2 regions of the Mesorhizobium sp. YR577 genome follow, and region 2 is predicted to be linked to the other one. Evidence: riboswitches for the same ligand, from Rfam matches in the RefSeq annotation. Region 2 holds a riboswitch; the other holds the start of a gene.
What was found. Region 2 has a riboswitch for thiamine pyrophosphate ahead of thiC (phosphomethylpyrimidine synthase ThiC). Riboswitches for the same ligand answer to the same signal wherever they lie in the genome.
Positions count from the first base shown of each region.

Region 1: linked by a shared signal. The riboswitch ahead of thiB (thiamine ABC transporter substrate binding subunit) and the one ahead of thiC (phosphomethylpyrimidine synthase ThiC) in region 2 are both predicted to bind thiamine pyrophosphate.

Region 1 is NZ_FPBI01000001.1:236,425-244,076, forward strand. It holds gene thiQ (thiamine ABC transporter ATP-binding protein) at 1-421, opposite strand, end outside; gene thiP (thiamine/thiamine pyrophosphate ABC transporter permease) at 418-2,082, opposite strand; gene thiB (thiamine ABC transporter substrate binding subunit) at 2,175-3,176, opposite strand; TPP riboswitch at 3,221-3,343, opposite strand; gene BM413_RS01160 (thiamine diphosphokinase) at 3,450-4,094, shown strand; gene BM413_RS01165 (ABC-F family ATP-binding cassette domain-containing protein) at 4,101-5,915, shown strand; gene BM413_RS01170 (hypothetical protein) at 6,250-7,652, opposite strand, start outside.
Region 2 is NZ_FPBI01000023.1:17,897-25,548, forward strand. It holds gene thiD (bifunctional hydroxymethylpyrimidine kinase/phosphomethylpyrimidine kinase) at 1-736, opposite strand, end outside; gene BM413_RS25790 (thiamine phosphate synthase) at 727-1,332, opposite strand; gene BM413_RS25795 (thiazole synthase) at 1,329-2,102, opposite strand; gene thiS (sulfur carrier protein ThiS) at 2,106-2,303, opposite strand; gene thiO (glycine oxidase ThiO) at 2,287-3,276, opposite strand; gene thiC (phosphomethylpyrimidine synthase ThiC) at 3,273-5,105, opposite strand; TPP riboswitch at 5,225-5,341, opposite strand; gene BM413_RS25815 (tyrosine-protein phosphatase) at 5,369-6,184, opposite strand; gene BM413_RS25820 (carbohydrate ABC transporter permease) at 6,184-7,059, opposite strand; gene BM413_RS25825 (carbohydrate ABC transporter permease) at 7,049-7,652, opposite strand, start outside.

The DNA of each region.
Region 1 (7,652 bases), on a different contig from region 2:
CGCCGCCGGAAAGCTCGCGCGGCAGGCGTTTTGGCTTGTCGCCAAGGCCCGTGCGGTCAAGCGCTTCGGCTATGGCGGCACGGTCGGTGTCGATTAGGCGCAGGGCCGCGGAGCGGCCGAGGCCGACATTCTGCTCGACCGTCAGATGGGCGAAGAGGTTGTTCTCCTGGAACACCATGGAGACAGGCCGTTCCGAGGGCGGCGTAGCGGTCACGTCGGTGCCGCCGATCAGCACGCGGCCCGAACGCGGCAGTTCGAAGCCGGCTATCAAATTGAGCAAGGTCGATTTGCCGGCGCCGCTTGGCCCCATCACCGTGGTGATCGCGGCCGGCTCGATCGCGAGGTCGAAATCCACCCCCGTCTCGCCATAGCTGAAGGCCACCTTGTCCAGCGTGATGCCGGCACCTGTCCTGTCGATCATCGCGAAGCGTCCTTTCCGAGCCGGTCGGCGACAAGCATCAGCACGAGGCAGAGAAGGCCGAGCATCAGGGCAAGCCCGGCTGCATCCGCGGTACGATAGCTGCCCATGCGGGCGAGCAGAAGATAGGGCAGCGTCTGCACGGAATCGCTGCCGAACAGTGCGATGACGCCGAGATCGCCAAGTGACAGCTCCATGGCGAAGGCAAAGGCGGTCGAAAGCGGGCGGCGCAAAACGGGCCAGTCGACCAGCCTCAGGCGGTTCCAGCCGCTGATGCCGAGCTGGGCGCAGAGGCGCTCGTGCCGCTCGCTGGCGGCGTCATAGGCTGGGCGTATGGCGCGGATGGCGAAGGGCATGGCCATGACCGCATTGACGGTGACGACCATGATCGGCGCAACAGTGAAGACATCGCCCATATGGCGCAGCAGCACGAACCAGCCCGCACCGAGGACGATGGGCGGCACCACCAGCACGAAGCCGGCGCCTGTGTCGGTCATGCGCTCCAGAAAGGTCTTTTCGCCGGCCCCGCGCCGCAAGGCCAGCGCGCGCCGCGCCATGATCAGCGACAGCGCCAGCATGGCCGACAGGCAGGCGGAAAGCGTTGCCAGCACGAGGCTGGTGATCGTCGCCTGCCGCACCGTGCTTTCGCCGGCGAGGCGGAAAAGATCGGCGTTGAGTCCGGCAAGGACGGTCGCCAGCATCGGCCCGGCAACGAAGGCAAGTGCGGCAATGAGAAGGACCGCGTTGAGGGCGGTTTCGCCACGCCCGGCGGAGACATAGCGGCGCTGCGTCACCGACAGATTGGCATCGCCGGTGGTGTTTGCGCCGAGCCGCATCAGCGCAAACACGACCGCCATGGTGAGCGCGATCTGCAGCAGCGTCAGTGCCACGGCGCGGGCGGGGTCGAAGTCGAAGCGCAGCGACTGGTAGATCGCGACTTCCAGCGTGGTGGCGCGCGGGCCGCCGCCCAGTGTCAGCACGATGGTGAAGGATGTGATGCACAGCATGAAGACAAGGCCGGCGACACCCGGCAGGCTGGCGCGCAGGGCCGGCCATTCGATCAGGCGAAAGCTGGAGCGAGCACCCATGCCGAGCTGGCTCGCCAGCCGCCACTGGTCGGCAGGCACCGTGTTCAGGGCCTCCAGAAAGAGGCGGGTCGCCAGCGGCAGGTTGAAGAAGACATGCGCGACCAGAATACCCGACAGGCCGTAGATGCCGGGCCAGTCGCCGCCGCCGATGGTCGAAAGCAGGCCGGAGAAATAGCCGGCGCGGCCGTAGAGGGCGAGAACGCCAAGCGCCACGACGATGGCCGGCAGCGCCAGCGGCACGGCAAACAGGCGCAGGATCAGCCCGCGCCCTGGAAATGCCGGGTGCCGGGAGAGGGCGCGCGCGACGAAGATCGCGGGGATGATGGAAAGCGTAGCTGATAGAAGCGCCTGCCACAGCGTGAAGCGGGCGACGCGGAAGAGGTAGGAATCGAAGGCGGCGATAGCGCCGGACGTGTCGCGCGCGCCTTCGAGGATCAGGCCGAGAAACGCGCCGCCGATGAGGACGGCTATCGCGGCAAGCGCGATGATGCCGGCGGTGATGCGCCTATCCCTCCCCCTTGAGGGGAGGGTACGGCCGAAGGCCGGGGGTGGGGTCGGTGCGGCCGTACTCGACATTCAATTGCGCCTCGCGCTGCCTCCGGCAACCCTCTCCGTCGCCTGCGGCGACACCTCCCCCTCAAGGGGGGAGGAAGGCCGCCGCCGCCCGCTCACTTGCTCATAACCCCCAGCCACTCGTCCACCCACGCCTTGCGGTTGGCGGCCACGTCGTCGGCGCTGATCTGCAAGGTCTTCGCCGGCTTTACGAGCTTGTCGAAGGCCGGGTTGAGCGGCTTGTCGGTCTTGCCGGCGGGGAACATCCAGTTGGTTTCGGGAATGGCGTCCTGGAAGCCGGGCCTGGTCATGAATTCCATGAACTTCTTCGCCAGTGGGTTCTTCGCGCCGGTGGTGGTGATGCCGGCGACTTCGACCTGCAGGTAATGACCCTCCTCGAAGGGTGCAGCCTGATATTTGTCCGTGCTCTCAGCGATCATGTGGTAGGCGGGCGAGGTGGTGTAGGACAGCACCATCGGCGCTTCGCCCTTGGTGAACAGGCCGTAGGCCTCGCTCCAGCCCGGCGTCACGGTCAGCACGCGGTTCTTCAGCTTGGCCCAGGCTTCCGGTGCCTTGTCGCCATAGACCGCCTTGACCCAGAGCAGCAGGCCGAGGCCCGGCGTGGACGTGCGCGGGTCCTGGATGGCGATCTTTTCCGAAGGATCGCCCTCGACCAGTTCCTTCAGGCTCTTGGGCGGGTTCTTCAGCTTCTCGGTGTCGTAGACGACGGCGAAATAGCCGTAGTCGAAGGGCACGAACGTATCGTCCGTCCAGCCGCCCGGCACCTTGATGCTGGCGAGATCGATGCCGGAGGGCGAAAACAGGGCGGTGGCCTTGGCCTCGGTGGTCAGGTTGGTGTCGAGGCCGAGCACGACATCGGCCTTGGTGGAAGCGCCCTCCAGCTTGACGCGGTTCAGCAGCGCCACGCCGTCGGCCACCGAGACGAACTCGACATCGCAGCCGCACTCAGCCTCGAAGGCCTTTTCCACCTGCGGGCCCGGGCCCCATTCGGCGGTGAAGCTCTCATAGGTGTAGACGGTGAGTTTTTCAGCGGCGAGCGCCGGCAGGGCGGCGGCCACGGCAAGGGTGGAAACGAGCGAGAATAGCAGCGTGCGCATCGGCGCCTCCTTCATTAGCGTTGAAAGGGAATTTGAAGCGCCGGGCGTCCGAAGCATCTAATCCCTCCGCCGGTACAAACCGGATCAGGTTCAGCGGGTTGGCCGGGTTTCCCCCTTGCCTCTCAGCCGGCTCACGAAAATCGTGTCCGGCACCCCGTTAGAGCGGGATCAGACATAGGACCAAGCGAAGAGGCGCGCAAGCGGTAGTTTCGGGCTGCGCGGCGCATTGGCGGCTTCCCGTATGGCCGCGCGGCATGATAGAGGCGAGCCACCATGAGCCGATTTTTCATCCTGCTTGGCGGCGAACTCGTCCGCACGCCCCGCATCGACGCGCAACTCGAAGGCAGCCGCATCATCGCGGCCGATGCCGGCATCGGCCATGCGGCGATGCTTGGCGTGACGCCGGAGCTGTGGGTCGGCGATTTCGACTCCGTTCCGGAAAACCTGCCCGAAAGCTACGCAGCTATACCGCGCGAGACCTTTCCAGCGGAAAAGGACAATACCGACGGCGAACTGGCGATTGCAGCAGCGCTCAAGCGCGGCGCGACCTCGCTGGTGCTGGCCGGCGCCTTCGGCGGCCCGCGCGCCGACCATGCCTTCCTGCATCTGGCGCTGGCCCTGAGGCTGGCCGAACAAGGCACGCCGACGGTGCTGACCAGCGGCGCGCAGGAGGGGCACCCGCTGCTGCCCGGCACGACCGGTTTTGACTATGCCGACGGCACGCTGTTTTCCGTGCTCGGCTTTTCCGAATTGTCGGGCCTCACCGAAATCGGCGCGAAATGGCCGCTCGACAATGTCGAGGTCGCCTTCGGCTCATCGCTGACGCTCTCCAACGAAGTGCGCGGAAGCCTGCGCATCACGCTCGAACGTGGCCGCGCGCTGCTGCTCGCCCATCCTTATCCTCTTCCGGAACACTGAAAAGACATGGCGCCACCGCTTCTCAATCTCGACGGCATCCGGCTGACCTTCGGCGGCACGCCGCTGCTTGACGGTGCAGCACTGTCGGCCTCGGCGGGCGAGCGCATCGCGCTGGTCGGGCGCAACGGCTCGGGCAAGTCGACGCTGCTCAAGATCGCCGCCGGCATCATCGAGCCGCAGGACGGCGAATTCTTTCGCCAGCCCTCCGCGACCATCCGCTATCTGCCGCAGATGCCCGACATGGAAGGTTTTGCGAGCGTGCGCGCCTATGTTGAGGCGGGTCTCGGGCCGGCTGACGATCCCTACCGCGCCACCTATCTGATGGAACATCTCGGCCTGACCGGCGAGGAGCGCCCCGACGATCTTTCGGGCGGCGAGGCGCGGCGTGCCGCACTTGCCCGCGTCATGGCGCCTGAGCCCGACATCCTGCTGCTCGACGAGCCGACCAACCATCTCGACCTGCAGGTGATCGAATGGCTGGAAGACGAGCTCAACCGCTCGTCCTCGGCACTGATCGTGATTTCGCACGACCGGCGCTTTCTCGAGCGCGTATCGCGCGCCACCGTCTGGCTCGATCGCGGCCAGACACGCAAGCTCGACAAAGGTTTCGCGCATTTCGAGGAATGGCGCGACACCATCCTCGAAGAAGAAGAGCGCGAACAGCACAAGCTCGGCCGCCAGATCGTGCGCGAGGAGCACTGGCTGCGTTATGGCGTGACCGCGCGGCGCAAGCGCAATATGCGCCGGCTGGGTGAGCTTCAGACGATGCGCCAGCGCTTTCGTGGTCACAAGGGCGCGGAAGGTGTGGCGACCATGGTGGCGAGCGATGCCGCCGAATCCGGCAAGCTGGTCATCGAAGCCAAGAACATCGAGAAAAGCTTCGGCGATCTCACCGTCGTCAAAGGCTTTTCGACACGCATCCAGCGCGGCGACCGCATCGGCCTGGTCGGACCCAACGGTGCCGGCAAGACGACGCTGCTGAAGATGCTGACCGGCGAGTTGCAGCCGGATTCCGGTTCGGTGCGGCTCGGCACCAATCTGGAGATCGCCACCCTCGACCAGAAACGCGAGGCGGTCGATCCGCAGGAAACGCTTGGGCATTATCTCACCGACGGGCGCGGCGACAACCTCGTCATCAATGGCGAGGAGCGCCACGTCGTCTCCTACATGAAGGACTTCCTGTTCAAGCCGGAGCAGGCGCGCACGCCGGTGCGCGAGCTTTCCGGCGGTGAGCGCGCCCGGCTGCTTTTGGCGCGGGTGCTGGCGCGTCCGGCCAACCTTTTGGTGCTCGACGAGCCGACCAACGATCTCGACATGGAAACGCTGGAGCTGCTGCAGGAACTGGTCGCCGGTTTCGCCGGCACGGTCATCCTCGTCAGCCACGACCGCGACTTCCTCGACCGCACCGTCACCAGCATCATCGCACCGGACGGCGAGGGGCGCTGGATCGAATATGCCGGCGGCTATGCCGACATGCTCGCCCAGCGCGGCGGCACGCGGCTGAACGACCGCCGTGCGGTGCAGAAGCAGGCCGGCGACACGCCGCGCGCCGAGAGCGCGTCGGAAGCGCAGAAGGGACCGGCGAAGAAGCTTTCCTTCAAGCAGAAATTCGCGCTGGAAAGCCTCCCCGGAAAGATGGCTGCCGTCTCGGCCTCGATCTCGGCGCTGGAAAACAACATCGCCGACCCGGCCTTCTACGAGCGCGACCCGAAGGGGTTTCAAAAAACCATCGCCGCCCTCGACAAGGAACGCGCGACGCTGGTTGCCATGGAAGAGGAATGGCTGGAACTGGAAATGCTTCGGGAGGAGCTGGAGGGGTGAGACATGTCCGACCGTAGGTCGGCGAAAAGCCAACGATTTGGCTTTTCGAATGTCGAACGCCCGGAGCCCTAGCGGAGGGCCGGGAGGCGTTCGATCGAAGGGCCTGTGCCCCGCCGACGCCTAAGATTCTCTTCCTGATCTAAAGTTCGCGCTGCCCCTCATCCCCCTGCCGGGACCTTCTCCCCGTAAACGGGGAGAAGAAGGCTGGCCGCGACCTCGCCGCTTCTTCCTTCTCCCCGTTTACGGGGAGAAGGTGGCCCGAAGGGTCGGATGAGGGGCAGCGCGAACCTATGCGAGTTCACGCCGTCTCAAGCCAAAAAAGAGTCTGACGTCATCACCCGCTGCGGGCTGCGTCCCAGGCCTTGATGGCCTCGTCGAAGGCCTTCTGGCCGGGGATGCCCTTTTCCATGGTGAACAGGGCGCGGCGGCCGGATTTGTAGACGATCGGCACGTCGATCCAGCTCTGGCGGCGCAGCAGGGCCATGTTGGCGTCCATCTCCTGCTTGCCGTCGTTGAGAGCAACGAGGAAGAAGCCATCGGCTATCTTCGCCGGAATGCCGATCAGCGGGCTGCCGGCCTCCTGTTCCGATCCCTTCATCGACACGCGCAGGATGTTCTCTATGCCGCCGCCCTCGAAGCCGTCTGGCGTCAGAAAGATGACCTCGATGATGTGGCTTGCCGGCAGGGTCTGGTCGGCGTTGCGGCGGATGGTCATGCGCAACTGCAGATCCTTGCCGGGAATGGTCGCCTCGGCGCGGATCGCCGGCTCAGGCGGCAGGTCGCCGCCCGGCGATTCCTGCACCACCGACCAGACGATGCTGCCCGGTTCGGCCGAACCCTCGGCGACGTTGGTGCGTTCCTCGTAGAAGATCGCTCGCTGGCCGACGGCCACGCCCGGCTGGGCAGCCGGCGCGCCGGGAGCGGCAGGTGTCTGGCCCTGCGCGGCAGGTGGCGCTGCCGGGTCCGTGGTTGCGCCGGGTGCCGCGGGGGCGGGCGTCTCCGGCGGCTGGGTCACCGCCGCGACAGAGGTTCCCTCGCCGATGGCGGCAGGCCCGCCGGCGGGGCCCGGGTCGATCTCCGAGCCGTCGGCGTTCAGGCGCTGGGTGAATTTGGGCTCGCTGTCCGTGCCGCCATTGGCCGGAGGCGGTGCCGCAGGCGAGGGTTGCTCCCCAGCCGGCGGATTGGCAGCGGTGTTGGTCTCTGGCTGTGCCGGGGTCGTTGCCGGCGGTGTCACCGAAGGCGTCGTCGTTGCCGTCTCGCTTCCGTTCGTGCTGAACAGGTTGGCGAAGGCATCCTTGTTGAGCCAGACGCCGTAGCCGCCACCCGCAATCACGGCAAGGGCGATCACGGCCGCGATCAGGCCGCCATAGCCGCGCTTGCGGGTTTCGCTTTCCCGCTCGTCTGTTTGAATGTCGTCGTCGTCATTTTCCGGACCGAACACGTCTTCGCGGACCGGGGCTTCGCCCCTGGCGGGTGCTGCGGCAGGAGGCGCCGTCACGACAGGCGTGGTTTTGGGCCACAAGTCGCCCTTGGGGGCAGGCTCAGCCTTGGGTTCTGGTTTTGGCGAGGGGTCAAACGCGGCCGGCGCGACGGGTGCAGCCGGCACGGGCGGCCTTGGCGCGCTGTCAGCCTTGAATGTGTTGTCGAAACGCGGCTTTGGCGGCTCGGTCTTCTGGCGCTCGATGGAGGCGAAGACGTTTTCCAGCTCCTCCAGCGGGTCGCTGGAGATCTTCGGAC
Region 2 (7,652 bases):
GGTCGAAGACGTAGCGTTTTGCACTGCGAACGCAGTCTTCGAGCGAGTCGCCAAGCGCCAGATGCGCGGCAATTGTGCTGGCAAGCATGCAGCCGGTTCCACGCATTTCTCCGGTTATGCGAGGTGCGTTGAAGCGGACGGGGGTTTCATCGGGGCACAGCAGGACATCGGTCGAATTCGGCCCCGGGGAATGACCACCTTTGATCAGTACGGCTTGCAAACCTGAATTGAGCAGAAAGCGACCCTGATGGAGCGCTTCCGTCTCATCTCTGGCATGCAGCGTATCGGTGAGAATGGCAAGTTCAGGCAAGTTCGGTGTGACCAGCCGGCAAAGTGGCATGAGGTCGGTTTTCAAGGTGTCGATTGCTTCTTGCGCCAGAAGCAATCGTCCTGAGGAGGAAGCCATCACGGGGTCGAGCACCGCTGGAACGGACGGATGTTCCGACAGAACCGAAGCCACTGCTTCGACGGCTCCGACAGTGCCGAGCATACCGATCTTGATTGCGGCGATGGTGTTGGAAGCCAGCGCGGCGCGCATCTGCGCGGCTACGAGATCGGGGGCTATATATTCGATGTGTTCGACCGAGCGGTGCGTCTGAATCGTCACGGCGGTGACCGCAAGACAGGTCCGCAACCCAAGCGCAGAAACGGCTTCAACATCGCGGGCGATGCCGGCCCCGCCTGAAGAATCCGAACCGGCAACGATGAGAACATGCGGATCGCCGTTCATCGCCATCGTGCGGTCGCCGCAATCCATTCGCAGGTTCGCGCCTCCGGATCGGAATTGCGCGTAATGTCTGTGACGACTGCAGCGCTGTCGGCGCCGTGAGCGAAGACGCCGTCGATCCGCTCGATATTAAGGCCACCTATGGCAATGAGCGGAAGGTCTCCAACGCGGGTCTTCCATTCAGCGATGCGGTCGAGCCCCTGCGGCGCCCATTTCATCGCCTTCAGAATTGTCGGATAGATTGGGCCGAGAGCGATATAATCCGGGGCGGCGGCCAGCGCTGTTTCCAGTTCCAAGTGGTCATGCGTGCTGAGGCCGAGTTTGAGACCGGCCTGCCTGATCGCCCCAAGGTTGGCCGTGGCAAGGTCCTCCTGCCCGAGATGGACGAAATCGCAGCCTTCTTCGATTGCTAGCCGCCAGTAGTCGTTGACGATAAGCTGGCAGCCATATTGCACGCAGATGGTCTTGGCCGCGCGGATTTCGTGCCGCAGGGCAGGCTCTTCCATGTCCTTCATGCGTAGCTGCACGAGTTTTACACCGAGCGGAACCAGGCGTTCGATCCAGTTGGCGCTGTCCACGATGAGATAGAAAGGGTCGAGTGTCACGAGAACACCGCCTTGCCGATAAGAGGGGTGGAGGGAACGGCCATATCGCGTGGTTCGAGCATGCCTGCGAGAAATGCCGAGCGACCTGCCTCGATCGCCTTGGCGAAAGCGGTTGCCATGCCGATGGGATCGCCGGCCTTGGCGACCGCCGTGTTGAGAAGCACCGCGTCGAAACCGAGTTCCATTACGGTTGCGGCATGGGACGGCCGGCCGATGCCGGCGTCGACAATCAGCGGCGTATCGGGAAAATGACCGCGAAGGCTGCGCAATGCTTCAATATTCTGCGGCCCACGCGCAGAGCCTATGGGCGCACACCAGGGCATCAGGATTTTGCAGCCTGCTTCCAGAAGACGTTCGGCAACGACCAGGTCGTCCGTGGTGTAGGGGAATACTTCGAAACCATCCGCAGCAAGGATGCGTGCGGCTTCGACCAACCCAAAAACGTCGGGCTGCAGCGTGTCGTGGTCGCCGATCACCTCAAGCTTGATCCAGTTGGTTGAAAAGACCTCGCGCGCCATTTTGGCCGTGGTGACCGCCTCCTTGACCGAATGACAGCCGGCGGTGTTGGGCAGCACGCGAATGCCGAGTGACTGGATCAGTGACCAGAATTTTTCGCCCGTCCTGCCGCCCGCCGCCTCGCGCCGCAGTGACACGGTGACGATTTCCGTTCGCGAGGCTGTGACGGCATCACCCAATATTGCGGGTGAGGGGTAAAGTGCCGTGCCAAGCAGCAGGCGTGAGGACATTTCGGTACCGTAAAGGGAGAGCATTGCTCAGCCTCCTTTCATAGGCGAAAGGATTTCGATGCGGTCGCCGTCTGTGAGCCGGCATAGATTTCGTTCCGTCACCGGAACGACTTCGCCGTTGCGGGCCGTTGCCAGCCAGTTCCCCTCGTAGTCGAGTTCGGCCATTAGCGCCGCCAGAGTGTCGGCCGCCACCTCCTGTACCTCGCCATTAATGACAAGCTTCATGGATACGCTCCGTTGTCGTCTGTCGGCTAAAGACCAGGTCGGCCGCTTGCCGCGCCATGGCGGGCGCCAGCAGGAAGCCATGGCGATAAAGCCCGTTAATGTGGATGACGTTACCGTTGCGCGTCACGCGCGGCAGATTGTCGGGAAAGGCCGGGCGGATGCCGACCCCGCTCTCAACGATTTCCGATTCTGCGAAAGCGGGATGGATGGTGTAGGCGGCATTCAGCAGTTCCATCATCGAGCGCGCGGTGATCGAGCCTATGGCGTCGCTTTCGATCATCGTCGCGCCGACCATGAAGTGATGGTCGTTTCGCGGGACGACATAGACGGGAAAGCGCGGATGCAGCAGCCTGATGGGCCGCGACAGTGACACATCCGGCGTGTGCAGGATGACCATTTCACCACGCACGCCACGAATTTGCGGATCGGCCTTCGCCCTTGCCATTCCCGTGCAATCGATGGTGACGTCGAAACGCTTCGTCCACCCAGGCGCGCCTTCGACGAACGACACGCCTTTCCGCTCCAGCCTGTCGCGAAGTGCCGTGAGTGCCGCGCGGGGGTCGAGATGCGCTTCGCGGACAAAATGCAGCGCCAGGCGAAAGCGACCGCCAAGATCGGGCTCCAGCGCGCTGATCTCTTCTTCGCCCAATGTCTGGAACCCATTGGAGCGTGAGGCGAAGCGGGCCAGTTCGGTGGCGTCACGGCCAGCAGCCACCACCAGTGTGCCGGCGCGGGTGACATAGCCCGGCAATGCTGTTTCCCACCAGTCGGCGGCATTGAGGCCCAGATCCTGGACGATCTGCTCTGCGCTCTCGCGCTCACAATCGGGAGCCAGCATACCGCCTGCATACCACGACGCAGTGCCCGTGGTGTCGCGGCGCGGGTCGACGACGGTAACGATCGCCCCCAGCGTCGCAAGTTCGTAGGCGGCAGTCAGGCCGGCAACACCGGCCCCTTTGACCAGCGCTTTCATGGCACCAGCGCCGTTTCAACGGCGGGCTTTCCGGCTTCATCGACAGGCATGTAGAGATCGCCGCCCTGCCGATATTTCGCGGCCATCGCCGCCATGCCCTCCTTCTGCGCTTCTGCGCGGATGTCGTGAGAGATGCGCATCGAGCAGAATTTTGGCCCGCACATTGAGCAGAAATGCGCGACCTTATGCGCCTCCTTGGGCAGCGTCTGGTCGTGGAACGACCGCGCCGTCTCGGGATCGAGCGAGAGGTTGAACTGGTCCTCCCAGCGGAACTCGAAACGCGCCCGCGACAAAGCATCGTCGCGGATTTTGGCGGCAGGATGCCCCTTGGCAAGATCGGCGGCATGGGCGGCGATCTTGTAGGTGATGACGCCGGTCTTGACGTCGTCGCGGTCGGGGAGGCCGAGATGTTCCTTCGGCGTGACATAGCAGAGCATCGCCGTGCCGAACCAGCCGATCATGGCTGCACCAATGCCGGAGGTGATGTGATCGTAGCCGGGCGCAATGTCGGTGGTGAGCGGTCCAAGCGTGTAAAAGGGGGCCTCGCCGCAGACGGCAAGCTGCTTGTCCATGTTCTCCTTGATCTTGTGCATCGGCACGTGGCCAGGACCTTCGATCATCACCTGGCAATCCTTGGCCCAGGCGATCTGGGTCAGTTCGCCAAGCGTCTCCAGTTCGGCGAATTGCGCGGCATCGTTGGCGTCGGCGATGGAGCCGGGGCGCAGGCCGTCGCCGAGCGAGAAGGCAACGTCATAGGCGCGGCAGATGTCGCAGATTTCCTCGAAATGCTCGAAGAGAAAGCTTTCCCTGTGGTGATGCAGGCACCATTTGGCCATGATCGACCCGCCGCGGCTGACGATGCCGGTGACGCGATTGACGGTCAGCGGAATGTAGGGCAGCCGGACGCCGGCATGGATGGTGAAATAGTCGACGCCCTGTTCGGCCTGCTCGATCAGCGTGTCGCGATAGACCTCCCAGGTTAGGTCTTCGGCGATGCCGCTCACCTTCTCCAGCGCCTGGTAGAGCGGCACGGTGCCGATCGGAACCGGCGAGTTGCGGATGATCCATTCGCGAATGTTGTGGATATTGCGGCCGGTGGACAGGTCCATCACCGTGTCGGCGCCCCAGCGGATCGCCCACACCATCTTTTCGACCTCCTCGGCCATGGAAGAGGTGACTGCGGAATTGCCGATATTGGCGTTGATCTTGACCAGGAAATTGCGGCCGATGATCATCGGTTCGCTTTCGGGATGATTGATGTTGGAGGGGATGATGGCACGACCGCGCGCCACCTCGTCGCGCACGAACTCCGGCGTGACATAATCGGGAATCGCTGCGCCAAAACTGTCACCGTCGCGCTCCAGCGCGGCGTACGCCCTCTCGCGGCCGAGGTTTTCGCGAATGGCGACGAACTCCATTTCGGGAGTGATGATGCCGGCGCGTGCATAGGCAAGTTGCGTGACGGCCCTGCCGCCCTCAGCCTTCAAGGGCTGGTTGCGCACCGGAAACTCCGGCGTCAGCCGGTTGCCGGAGACAAAGCCGTTGTCTTCCGGCTTGATGACACGGCCCTCGTAGCGCTCGACATCGCCACGCGCGACGATCCAGCCTTCGCGAAGGCGCTCAAGCCCTCCTTCGATATCGGTTTTGACGTTAGCGTCGGTGTAGGGGCCGGAAGGATCATAGACCGTTACGGGTGGCTCGCCTGCACTCGGATGCACCGAAATCTCGCGCAGCGGCACGCGCAGTTCGGGATGGATGATTCCCGGTTTGTGGATTTTTCGCGAAGCCGGCAGTTCGCCAACGGTCACGGTTGGGGTCAAGGCATTCATATGGACCTCCTTTGCTTGGTCGCATTGGAGACCCAGTCCTATGCCGAAAGGAGGATAGAGAGGCTTCGCCTGCTGAATCCGGGAATCTGCCCGGGATGATTCTGCCTGGGTCTGCGACCCGCGAAGCTTCCGCACCGTCCCTACGCCAGTATGAACTGGATCAGGTTCAACGGGTCACTGCGCTGCGAAAGCCAGCAGTATCTCAGCCCCTTGTCGGGACTCCCCTGGTGAGGGTCAAGGGTGGATGAATGTGCCGGGAGTTGTCAACCGTTGAATTGCTCTGAATTGTGCAGTTCTTCCGACGATCCGGATTTCCCGGCTGACGCGCTGACTGGAACAAGGCGGCTTTTCAGCTTTCGAAGTGCCCGCTCATCGAGGCCCATGCCTGCAAGATAGTGGAATGTGCCACCATGATTTTCGTTAAGGTGGCTGAGCGTCGCGCGCATCGTTTCGGGGGGGCAGGCAAGGAAGCTTTCCACCAGATGCGGGTCTGTGCCGCGTGTGAGAGCCTGTGCACGCAGGCGCTCGATAAGCGGTGCGGCGATCGAAGTCGTCAATGCATAATCGGCTATGATCGTGTCGTCTTCGACCCCCGCGAGCGACAGCAATAGGGCCGCGATGATGCCGGTCCGGTCTTTGCCCGCACTGCAATGAAAGAGCACGATGCCCTCGTCAGCCTCGGCGATGGCAGTCAGTACAGTGGCGATCGGCTCCCGGCATTGATCGATGGCATCGCGATAGCGAGCCGCCATGTCGAACAGTGCACCATTCGATTCGCGCACGGCATCTATAGGCGAAAGGGCGCCAAAGAGCGGAATGTTGCGATATTGGATGATGGCATGCGATGCGAATGGATTGGGCTCGATCGCAAGCTCGTGGACGCTACGCAGGTCGATGACGGTGCGCAGCCCTTCATTGACCAGAACGCTCATGTCGTTCTCGTTCAAGAGGTGCAGACCGTCGCCGCGAAGGAGCGCGCGCCATCTCGTCTCGCCGTCATCCTTTGTGGCATAACCGCCAAGATCACGAACATTATGTGCGCCGGCGAGGCGAATGAGGCGGGCAGGGGAATTGGTCATCAACGCAGTCCCGATTTCATGAAGGATTCGATCACCTGCCGCTGGAGAATAAGGTAGATGACGAGGATGGGCAGGCTGGCAAGCGTCGAAGCAGCCATTAGTGGTCCCCAGAGATTTCCTTCCTGGGTCATGAACATCTGCAGACCGATCTGGACCACCGAATTTTCGATGCTGCGCGACAGAAGCAGTGGCCAGAAATACTCGTTCCATGCCGAGATAAAGGCAAGGATGACGAGGGAAGCAAGGGAGGCGCGCATATTGGGCACGACGATCTCCCACAGGATACGCAAGTGGCTCGCCCCATCCATACGCGCTGCCTCGATCACTTCGGTCGGAAACGACTTCATGGCATGGTAGAGCATCAGCACGGCGAAGGCCGCCGCCGCATGCGGCACCACCAGACCTGTCAATGTGTCAAGCAGCCCAAGCCGGGAGGCAAGCACGTAATTCGGGATCATCGTCACCTGGAACGGAACCAGCCAGGACAGTGCGATCACGCCATAGACCAACCCCGAGAACCGGAAGCGCCAGCGCACCAGCGCATAGGCCGCAAGCAGCCCGGTCAGAACCTGGAACGCCGCCGTTGCGGCAGACACGATTGTCGTATTGGCCAGCATCCGCAGCATCGGAATCTGGGTCAGCACGAAGCTGTAGTTTTCGAGCGAAGGCGAGAGCGGCCAGAGCGTTGTCGAGAAAATTTCGTTTTCCGGCTTCAGCGAGGAGGCGACCATCCAGTAGACCGGAAAAATCGCAATCACGACGAGAAGGATCATTGTTCCATGGACGGCGATCGACCCGACGGAAATCGTCCGGCGAACGGTCGTTTGCCGGGAAACATCCAGGCGGGTAGTGGAAAAGTCCTGGCTAATTGTCATAGACGGCGCGCCTCTGCATGAGCCTCAGACAAACGAAGGCGATCGCGGAAAAGCCCGCGAAGGCGATCATACCGGCGGCCGAACTCCAGCCGACCGACAGGCTGCCGAAGCCATAGTCCCAAAGCAGGTAAAAGATGTTGGTAGTCGATTTCAGCGGGCCGCCATGGGTCAGCACGTTGATATAGGTGAAGCTCCATTGCGCACCGAACAGGATGGTCATCATCGACAAGAGCAGGATGGTCGGCGACAGCAATGGCAGGCGGATATCGCGGATGATCTGCCAGCGCGTCGCGCCGTCCATACGGGCAGCCTCTACATAACTCGGATTGATGCTGGCATTGGCGGCCGAAAACAGCAGCGTCGAAAAACCGATCAGCTTCCATCCCGTTATCCAGATCAGAGTGCCGAGCGCATATTTCGGGTCCTGCAGGAAGCCGATTTTCGACAGGCCGAGACCGACGAGTGCATGGTTGACGAGACCGTGATCTTCATTGAGCAGCCAGCGCCACACGATCGCGGCGACCACCGGCGCGATGATCATCGGCACGAAAATCAACGTACGGTAGAGGTTGCGCAGCGGCCCTTTCAGGTCC